DNA from 2 places in the Streptomyces sp. NPDC012474 genome. Region 1 is predicted to be linked to the other one. Evidence: riboswitches for the same ligand, from Rfam matches in the RefSeq annotation. Region 1 holds a riboswitch; the other holds the start of a gene.

Region 1 (4,681 bases):
GGAAGACCGAGTCCTCGCCGAGCGGCCCACCACTGACGATGACCATCCAGGCCGTCCTCCGTTCGACCATGCGCTCCGGCGTCGACCTTGAAGACGGTCGTGACTCCGCGCGCGGCCAGCCACTCCATCAGCTCAAGCATGTCCACTCGCACCCCTCCGGAGAGATCGTCCCATCTCCGGAGCAGGTGTCCCTGGGCCGTCCCTGGACCGTCCGAAGCCGACCAACGCCGACGGGCGGCACCCACAGGTGACCACCCCCACCCCGCTCTGGCCTGGGCTCCCCGAGTTGATCTGCGACACTGGGAGGGTTATGCCTGCACCCGGAGAACTCACATTCGTCGCCCCCCGCGGAGCCAAGAAGCCGCCGCGGCATCTTGCCGATCTCACTCCTGCCGAGCGCAAGGAGGCCGTTGCCGCTGTCGGGGAGAAGCCGTTTCGTGCCAAGCAGCTCTCGCAGCACTACTTCGCGCGGTACGCGCATGATCCGGAGCAGTGGACCGATATTCCGGCCGGTGCCCGGGGGCGGCTGCAGGAGGCGCTGCTGCCCGAGCTGATGACCGTCGTGCGGCATCTGTCGACCGACCAGGGCACCACCCGCAAGACGCTGTGGCGGCTGTTCGACGGGACGCTCGTCGAGTCCGTGCTGATGCGCTACCCGGACCGGGTGACCATGTGCATCAGCTCCCAGGCCGGGTGCGGGATGAACTGCCCGTTCTGTGCCACCGGGCAGGCGGGCCTCGACCGGAACCTGTCCACCGCCGAGATCGTCCATCAGATCGTGGACGGGATGCGGGCCCTGCGGGACGGAGAGGTTCCCGGCGGTCCCGCGCGGCTCAGCAACATCGTCTTCATGGGCATGGGTGAGCCGCTCGCCAACTACAACCGGGTCGTCGGATCCATCCGGCGGCTCACCGACCCCGAGCCCGACGGGCTGGGGCTCTCGCAGCGCGGCATCACCGTCTCGACGGTCGGGCTCGTCCCGGCCATCCACCGGTTCTCCGACGAGGGCTTCAAGTGCCGCCTCGCCATCTCGCTGCACGCCCCCGATGACGAGCTGCGCGACACGCTCGTGCCGGTGAACACGCGCTGGAAGGTCCGGGAGGTGCTGGACTCCGGTTTCGAGTACAGCGCCAGGTCGGGGCGGCGGCTGTCCATCGAGTACGCGCTGATCCGGGACATCAACGACCAGGCCTGGCGGGGTGACCGGCTCGGGCGGCTGCTCAAGGGCAAACCCGTGCACGTGAACCTGATTCCGCTGAACCCGACACCCGGCTCCAAATGGACCGCCTCCCGGCCCGAGGACGAGAAGGCGTTCGTGGAGGCGATCGCCGCCCATGGTGTGCCGGTGACGATCCGGGACACCCGTGGTCAGGAGATCGACGGGGCGTGTGGTCAGCTCGCGGCCACCGAACGGTAGTCTGACCGCCATAAGAACATCTGCATATTCCGACAGGGGAGCGCCACAGCGCTGAGAGTGCGGCACACGGCCGCAGACCCTCCGAACCTGGCCCAGGTCATTCTGGGTAGGGAGATCGGTCATCACTCGAGCTGTTGCGCCCTGCCCGGGACCCCGGAGGTCCCGGGCAGGGCCGCGTCTTCTCCTGGTCACTCCAGGAGGAATCCAGTGGGCAACAACATCAAGCGGCTGGCGGCGGCGGCCGTCGCGCTCGGCATGTCCGGCACGCTCGCCGCGTGCGGGTCGTCCGACGGCGGCCAGGGATCCGGCGACTCCAAGACCGTGACGCTCGTCAGCCACGACTCGTGGGCCGCGTCCAAGGACGTCATGGCGGCCTTCGAGAAGCAGTCCGGCTACAAGGTCAGGGTCCTCAAGGACGGCGACGCCGGGCAGGCCGTGAACAAGGCCATCCTGACCAAGGACAACCCGCAGGGCGACGTCCTCTTCGGCGTCGACAACACCCTGCTGTCCCGCGCCCTCGACAACGGCCTCTTCCAGTCGTACGAGGCGAAGGGATCGGACCGGATCAAGGCGGAGTACCGGGTCGACCAGGACAAGCACCGTGTCACGCCCGTCGACACCGGCGACATCTGTGTCAACTACGACAAGAAGTACTTCGCCGACCAAAAGCTGGAGCCGCCGAAGAGCTTCGACGACCTGGTGAAGCCGCAGTACAGGAACCTGCTCGTGACCGAGAACGCCTCCGCCTCCTCGCCCGGCCTCGGCTTCCTGCTCGGCACCGCCGCGAAGTACGGCGACTCCGGCTGGGAGGGCTACTGGAAGAAGCTCAAGGCCAACGGCGTGAAGGTCGTCGACGGCTGGGAGCAGGCCTACAACGAGGAGTTCTCCGGCTCGGCCGGCGGCAGGAAGGCCAAGGGCGACCGGCCGCTCGTCGTGTCGTACGCCTCCTCGCCGCCCGCCGAGGTCGTCTTCGCCGACCCCAGGCCCGGCACGGCGCCGACCGGGGTCGCCGAGGGCACCTGCTTCCGGCAGGTCGAGTACGCGGGGCTGCTCAGCAACGCCAAGAACACCAAGGGCGGCAAGGCCCTCCTCGACTTCCTCGTCGGCAAGAGGTTCCAGGAGGACATGCCGATGAACATGTTCGTGTACCCGGTGCGCGAGGGCGTCCAGGTGCCGCCGGAGTTCGTGAAGTACGGGCCGCAGGCGAAGGACCCGGAGACCATGGACCCGGCGAAGATCGCCGACCACCGTGACCAGTGGGTCAAGTCGTGGACCTCACTCGTACTGAAGTAGCCGCCCGGAGGCGGAGCGCGGCGGCTCGGTCCGGCCTGCTGGCCGTGCCCGTCGCGTTCTTCGCGGTCTTCTTCGCCTACCCCGTCGCCGCGATCGTCGCGCGCGGCCTGAAGGCCGACGGGACCTGGCACCTCGGGCGGATCGGGGAGGTACTGGCGCAGTCCGACGTCCGGCACGTGCTGTGGTTCACCACCTGGCAGGCGTTCGTCTCCACCGCGCTCACACTGATCGTCGCGCTCCCCGGCGCGTACGTCTTCGCGCGTTTCCACTTCCCGGGCAAGCAGGTCCTGCGGGCGGTCGTGACCGTGCCCTTCGTGCTGCCGACGGTCGTCGTCGGTACGGCGTTCCTGGCGCTGGTCGGGCGGGGCGGGCTGCTCGACGAGCAGTGGGGCGTACGGCTGGACACCACCGTGTGGGCGATCCTGCTCGCGCACGTCTTCTTCAACTACGCGGTCGTCGTCCGGACGGTCGGCGGGCTCTGGGCGCAGCTGGACCCGCGGCAGGAGGAGGCCGCGCGGATGCTCGGGGCGTCTCCGCTGAGGGCCTGGCGGCAGGTCACGCTCCCTGCCCTCGCCCCGGCCGTGGCCGCTGCCGCGCTCATGGTCTTCCTGTTCACCTTCACCTCCTTCGGTGTCGTGCAGATCCTCGGCGGACCCACCTTCTCCACCCTGGAGGTGGAGATCTACCGGCAGACGTCGGAGATCTTCGACCTGTCGACGGCGGCCGTGCTGACCCTCATCCAGTTCGTCGCGGTGGGCGCCATCCTCGCCCTGCACGCCTGGACCGTGCGGCGGCGGGAGACCGCACTGCGGCTGGTGGACGCGTCCGTGACGGCGCGCCGGCCGCGTGGCGCGGGGCAGTGGGCGCTGCTGGGCGGGGTGCTCGTCACCGTCGCCGTGCTGCTCGTGCTGCCGCTCGCCGTCCTGGTGCAGCGGTCCCTGGGCGCGCCGGGCTTCGGCTACTACCGGGCGCTGACCAGCGAGGACGGCGGAGTTTTCCTGGTCCCGCCGATCGAGGCGATCGGCAACTCCCTGTCGTACGCCGTCGCCGCCACCCTGATCGCCGTGGTGATCGGCTCTCTCGCCGCGGTCGCGCTCACCCGCCGGGACGCCGGGCGGTTCGTGCGCGGCTTCGACGCGCTGCTGATGCTGCCGCTCGGGGTATCGGCGGTGACCGTCGGCTTCGGGTTCCTGATCTCCCTCGACGAGCCGCCGCTGGACCTCAGGTCCTCCTGGATCCTGGTGCCGCTCGCGCAGGCCCTGGTCGGGGTGCCGTTCGTCGTACGGACCATGCTGCCCGTGCTGAGGGCGGTGGACGTCCGGCTGCGGGAGGCGGCCTCCGTGCTGGGGGCCTCGCCCTGGCGGGTGTGGCGGGAGGTGGACCTGCCGATCGTGCGGCGGGCGCTGCTGATCGCGGCCGGGTTCGCCTTCGCCGTGTCCCTCGGGGAGTTCGGCGCGACGGTGTTCATCGCACGGCCCGACCGGCCGACGCTGCCGGTGGCCGTGGCCCGGCTGCTCGGACGCCCCGGTGACCTCAACTACGGCCAGGCGATGGCCCTTTCGACGATTCTGATGGTGGTGTGCGCGGTGGCCCTGCTGGTACTGGAGAGGCTTCGCACGGACCGGACGGGGGAGTTCTGATGCTGCTGGCTCTGCGGGGCGCGACGGTCCGTTTCGGTGGGCGGGCGGTGCTGGACGCCGTCGATCTGGAGGTCGCCGAGCACGAGATCGTGTGCGTGCTCGGCCCGAGCGGCAGCGGCAAGTCGACCCTGCTGCGGGCGGTGGCAGGGCTGCAACCCCTCGACTCCGGGCGGCTGGTGCTCGACGGTCGCGACCAGGCGGGCGTACCCGCGCACAAGCGGGGCGTCGGGCTGATGTTCCAGGACCACCAGCTGTTCCCGCAGCGGGACGTGGGCGCGAACGTGGCCTTCGGGCTGCGGATGCACGGCGAGTCGAAGCGGCAACAGGCCGA
Region 2 (4,681 bases), on a different contig from region 1:
ACGAACCCGGCGCGGTGGGCGGCGCCCAGCGCGGCCAGCACCGGCTCCAGGATGTCCAGGGCGGCGCGCGGCTGCAGGGCACCGCGCTCGCGCAGCACGTCGCGCAGGGTGCAGCCCGCCACGTACTCCATCGCCAGGTACACGTACGAGCCGTCGGTGCCCTGGTCGAAGACCTGCACCACGTTCGGGTGGGCCAGCCGGGCCACCGACTTCGCCTCGCGGATGAACCGCTCGACGAACGAGGCGTCGACCGCGAGCGAGGGGTGCATCACCTTGAGCGCGAGAACCCGGTCGAGCCGGGTGTCCACGGCCCGGTAGACCGTGGCCATCCCGCCGACCGCGATCCGCGCGTCGATGCGGTACCGGCCGTCGAGCACCTGCCCGACCAAGGGGTCTTGAAGGGTCGTGTCCACGCAGGCGAGTGTACGAGCCACGACCGACAGCCCCGTCCCCCTGCCTGATTTCGCGGCGGGACTGCAGCCGACCTGTGACGTGTGTCCCGAGCCCTACCGGAAAGCGGGCCGCTCCGGGTCCAGGGCGGCCATTCCCTCCGGCGGAGACGACGCCTCCGCGAAATGCCGCCGTGGGATACGCCCGGCCCGGAACGCCAGCCGCCCCGCCTCCACCGCGTGCCGCATGGCCTCGGCCATCAGCACGGGCTCCTGCGCCCGCGTCACCGCCGAGGCGAGCATCACACCCGCACACCCCAGCTCCATCGCCAGCGCAGCGTCCGACGCCGTACCGGCACCGGCGTCCAGGATCACCGGCACGCGCGCGTGCTCGACGATCAGCTGGAAGTTGTGCGGGTTGCGGATCCCCAGACCGGAGCCGATCGGCGAACCCAGCGGCATGATCGCCGCACAGCCCGCATCCTCCAGTTTCCGCGCCAGCACCGGGTCGTCGTTGGTGTACGGCAGCACCGTGAACCCGTCGTCGACCAGCGTCTCGGCCGCCTCCAGCGTCTCGATGGGGTCGGGCAGCAGCGTGCGCTCGTCGGCGATGACCTCCAGTTTGATCAGGTCGGTGCCGAGGGCCTCGCGCGCGAGGCGGGCCGTGAGGACGGCCTCGCCGGCGGTGAAGCAGCCCGCCGTGTTGGGCAGCACCCGGATGCCAAGACGGTCGAGGACGGACAGCACCGAGCCGTGCACCGAGGCGTTCACCCGGCGCATGGCGACCGTCGTCAGCTCCGTCCCGGACGCGACCAGCGACCGCTCCAGCACGTCGAGGCTGGGCGCCCCGCCCGTGCCCATGATCAGACGGGACGTGAGGGACGTACCGCCGAGGACAAACGGATCGTCGGCCATGGTCAGCCTCCCTGGACGGCTGTGAGGACTTCCACGCGGTCTCCCTCGGAGAGGGGGGTGGCGGGCCACCGCGTGCGCGGGACGACGGTTTCGTTGAGGGCGGCGGCCACGCCCGAGGGCGAGGCCGTGAGCGACCTCACGACGGTGTCGAGAGCGGTGCCGGGCCGGACGTCCCGGGGCTCCCCGTTGACGGAGATGTTCATGCGGGCTGCTCCGTGAGTGCGGTGGTACTGAAGCGCTTCGGGGTGAAGGGCCGGGCCTCCTCCGGGAGTTCGCCTGTGGCCAGGGCGTGCGCCAGGGCGTCGCCGGTCACCGGCGTGAGCAGGACGCCGTTGCGGTAGTGCCCGGTGGCCAGCAGCAGGCCTTCCAGGCCGGTCGGGCCGAGCAGGGGCGCGTTGTCGGGGGAGCCGGGCCGCAGCCCGGCCCGGGTCTCGGTGAGCGGCAGCTCGGTGATGCCCGGCACCAGTTCGTGCGCGTCCCGCAGCAGCTCGTACACACCGCCCGCGGTCACGGTGGTGTCCCAGCCGAGCTCCTCGCTCGTGGCCCCGACGACGAGTTCGCCGCTCTCGCGCGGCACCAGGTAGACGTGGCTGCCGCGCACGACCGCGCGCACGGTACGGCTCAGGAACGGCCCGTGCCGCGGCGGCATCGTCAGCCGAACGACCTGCCCCTTCACCGGCCGCACGGGAGGCAGCACGTCCTCCGGGACACCGTCGAGCCGCCCGCTGAGGCTGCCTCCGGCGAGCACCACCTGCCCGGCGGCCGCCGCGGTCCCGTCGGCCAGAACGACACCCGTGACCCGGTCCCGTACGACGGTCAGCCGCTGCGCCCACACCCGGTGGAAGACCACGCCCGCCCGCTCGCAGGCGGCGACCAGGGCACCGGCCAGCCGCCGGGGGTCGATCTGGTGATCGCCGTCGACCCGCAGCCCGCCGCGCACGCCCGGCGCGAGCATCGGCTCCAGGCGCCGGCACTCGCGCCCGGACAGCCACTGCGACTCCAGGCCCGACTGCTGTTGCAGGGCGTGCAGTTCACGCAGATGGGCCCGGTCGTCGGCGTCCAGCGCGACGGCGAGCGTGCCGCAGCGGCGGTAGCCGAGGTCCTGGCCGGTCAGCTCGGTGAGCTCGGCGGCGAAGTCCGGGTAGCGCCGGGCGGAGGCGAGGTTCAGGCCGAGCAGGGTCTGCTCGCCGTAGTGCAGTTCCGTGACGGCGGCCAGCATGCCGGCCGCGACCTGCGCGGCCCCGCCGCCCGGCTCGGGATCGACGACGGCCGTGGCGAACCCGCGCTGCGCGGCCCGCCAGGCCGTGACCAGGCCGATGATCCCGCCCCCGACGACCAGGACGTCTGACGATGTGGACGTAGGCGACATGGGCGTCCAGCCCCTCCCTTCGCCGGCATGACCCGGATCAGGTTCGTACGGTCGGAGGCCGCCAGCCTCCCTCTCAGCCCGGTGCGTCCGGGCTCCCGCGAGTGCTTTACGTTGGCCACCCTAGCCCGATGCCCCGTGCCGCAGTAAGGGAGCCTCCGCCCATGCCCCGATCCCTCGACGGTCTCGTCCTCGCCCCGGTCGCCGACCAGGCACCGGGCCAGGTGGGCACCCGCACCCGCTTCACGTACCACGAGCGGGAGGGCGAGATCTGGGCCGAGTACGCGGGCGGCGACGTCGTACGCGGGCACCTCGTGGGTACCCGTGAAGGTGACCGGCTGGACTTCCGGTACGTCCAGCTGAAGCGGGACGGGACCACCTCCTCGGGGCACTGCGTGTCGGCGGTCGTGGAGCTGCCCGACGGGCGGGTGCGACTGGAGGAGACCTGGGAGTGGGAGTCCGGGCAGGGCAGCGGCACGAGCGTTGTGGAGCAGGTCACGGCGTATGAGGACTGACTGACAATACGTCAGGTGTCTATGGTGATCAGGTGAGCGAGCAGACGCAGGAACCAGGTTCGTCCGCGCCGCGGCGCGTCGTCGTGGCGGGTGCGGGCATGGCCGGGGTGCAGACCGCCGTCGCCCTGCGCGAGCGGGGCTTCCCCGGCGAAGTGATCCTGCTCGGCGCCGAGCCTCACCAGCCCTACGACCGGCCCCCGTTGTCCAAGGCCGTGCTGCTCGGCAAATCCGAGGGTTCCGCCTTCGACATCGACTTCGAAGCCCTCGGCGTCGAACTGCGGCTCGGCTGCGAGGTGCTGGGCCTGCGCCCGGGCGACCACGAGCTCGACACCGCGGACGGGCCCGTGCCGTACGACGTCCTGGTCGTCGCGACCGGCGCCGAACCGGTCCGGCTGCCCGGCGCGGAGGGCGTCCCCGGCGTGCATCTGCTGCGCACCCTGGACGACGCCGAGCGGCTGCGGCCGGTGCTGGCCCGGCGGCACGACATCGTGGTCGTCGGCGCGGGCTGGATCGGAGCGGAGTTCGCCACGGCCGCGCGCGAGGCGGGCTGCGCGGTGACCGTCGTGGAGGCCGCGGAACGGCCGCTCGCCGCAGCGCTGCCCGCCGAGGTCGCCACCCCGATGACCGGCTGGTACGCCGACGCGGGCGTGCTCCTGCGGACGCATGCGCGCGTGGCGAGCGTCGAGCCGGGCGCGGTACTCCTGGACGACGGATCACGGCTGCCCGCGGGCGCGGTCGTCGTCGGCATCGGGGCCCGCCCCGCGACGGCCTGGCTGGCCGGCTCCGGGATCGAGCTCGGTGCGCACGGTGAGATCGTGGCCGACGAGCATCTGCGCACGTCCGTGCCGGACGTGTACGCCGTCGGCGACTGCGCCTCCTTCCCCTCAGGACGCTACGGCGAGCGCCTGCTGGTCCACCACTGGGACAACGCCCTCCAGGGGCCGCGCACGGTCGCCGTGAACATCGTCGGCCGGGCCACGGGGGAGGCCCCGGCGGTGTACGACCCGGTGCCGTACTTCTGGTCCGAGCAGTTCGGGCGATTCGTCCAGTACGTCGGGCACCACGCGGCCGCGGACACGATCCTGTGGCGGGGCGATCCCACAGGACCGGCATGGACGGTCTGCTGGCTGCGCGGTGAGCGGCTGGTCGCGCTGCTGGCGGTGGGCCGGCCCCGGGACCTGGCGCAGGGCCGCCGCCTGATCGAGTCGGGTACCGCGATGAATCCGGTGCTGCTGGCGGATCCGGCAAGGCCCATGAAGGCGGCGACGGCCTGAGCTCGGGCGCCCTCGTGGAGCGACCCGGGCGGCGCTTCCGGGTCCGGCGCGTCCGCTCTCGTGGACCGGGTCGGCTTCCGACTGTCGGTGGCAGATGGCAGGCTGGTTTCCGTGACCGAGATTGACGCAAAGATCGATGCTCTCGTCCCCGCCTGGCTCACCCTCCCCGACATCGCCGAACAGTTCGGCGTCGAGGTGACGCGTGTGCGGCAGCTGGTCAAG

The links. Region 1 has a riboswitch for thiamine pyrophosphate ahead of ACFY9S_RS24155 (thiamine ABC transporter substrate-binding protein). Riboswitches for the same ligand answer to the same signal wherever they lie in the genome.
Region 2: linked by a shared signal. The riboswitch ahead of thiO (glycine oxidase ThiO) and the one ahead of ACFY9S_RS24155 (thiamine ABC transporter substrate-binding protein) in region 1 are both predicted to bind thiamine pyrophosphate.

Annotation. Positions count from the first base shown of each region.
Region 1 covers NZ_JBIBEP010000011.1:155,837-160,517, forward strand. Annotated here, with positions in the region: gene ACFY9S_RS24145 (hypothetical protein) at 1-70, opposite strand, end outside; gene rlmN (23S rRNA (adenine(2503)-C(2))-methyltransferase RlmN) at 311-1,417, shown strand; TPP riboswitch at 1,442-1,548, shown strand; gene ACFY9S_RS24155 (thiamine ABC transporter substrate-binding protein) at 1,673-2,710, shown strand; gene ACFY9S_RS24160 (ABC transporter permease subunit) at 2,749-4,350, shown strand; gene ACFY9S_RS24165 (ATP-binding cassette domain-containing protein) at 4,350-4,681, shown strand, end outside.
Region 2 covers NZ_JBIBEP010000005.1:406,747-411,427, reverse strand. Annotated here, with positions in the region: gene pknB (Stk1 family PASTA domain-containing Ser/Thr kinase) at 1-413, opposite strand, end outside; gene ACFY9S_RS14790 (thiazole synthase) at 507-1,304, opposite strand; gene thiS (sulfur carrier protein ThiS) at 1,307-1,507, opposite strand; gene thiO (glycine oxidase ThiO) at 1,504-2,673, opposite strand; TPP riboswitch at 2,671-2,782, opposite strand; gene ACFY9S_RS14775 (hypothetical protein) at 2,835-3,185, shown strand; gene ACFY9S_RS14770 (FAD-dependent oxidoreductase) at 3,218-4,459, shown strand; gene ACFY9S_RS14765 (Rv2175c family DNA-binding protein) at 4,571-4,681, shown strand, end outside.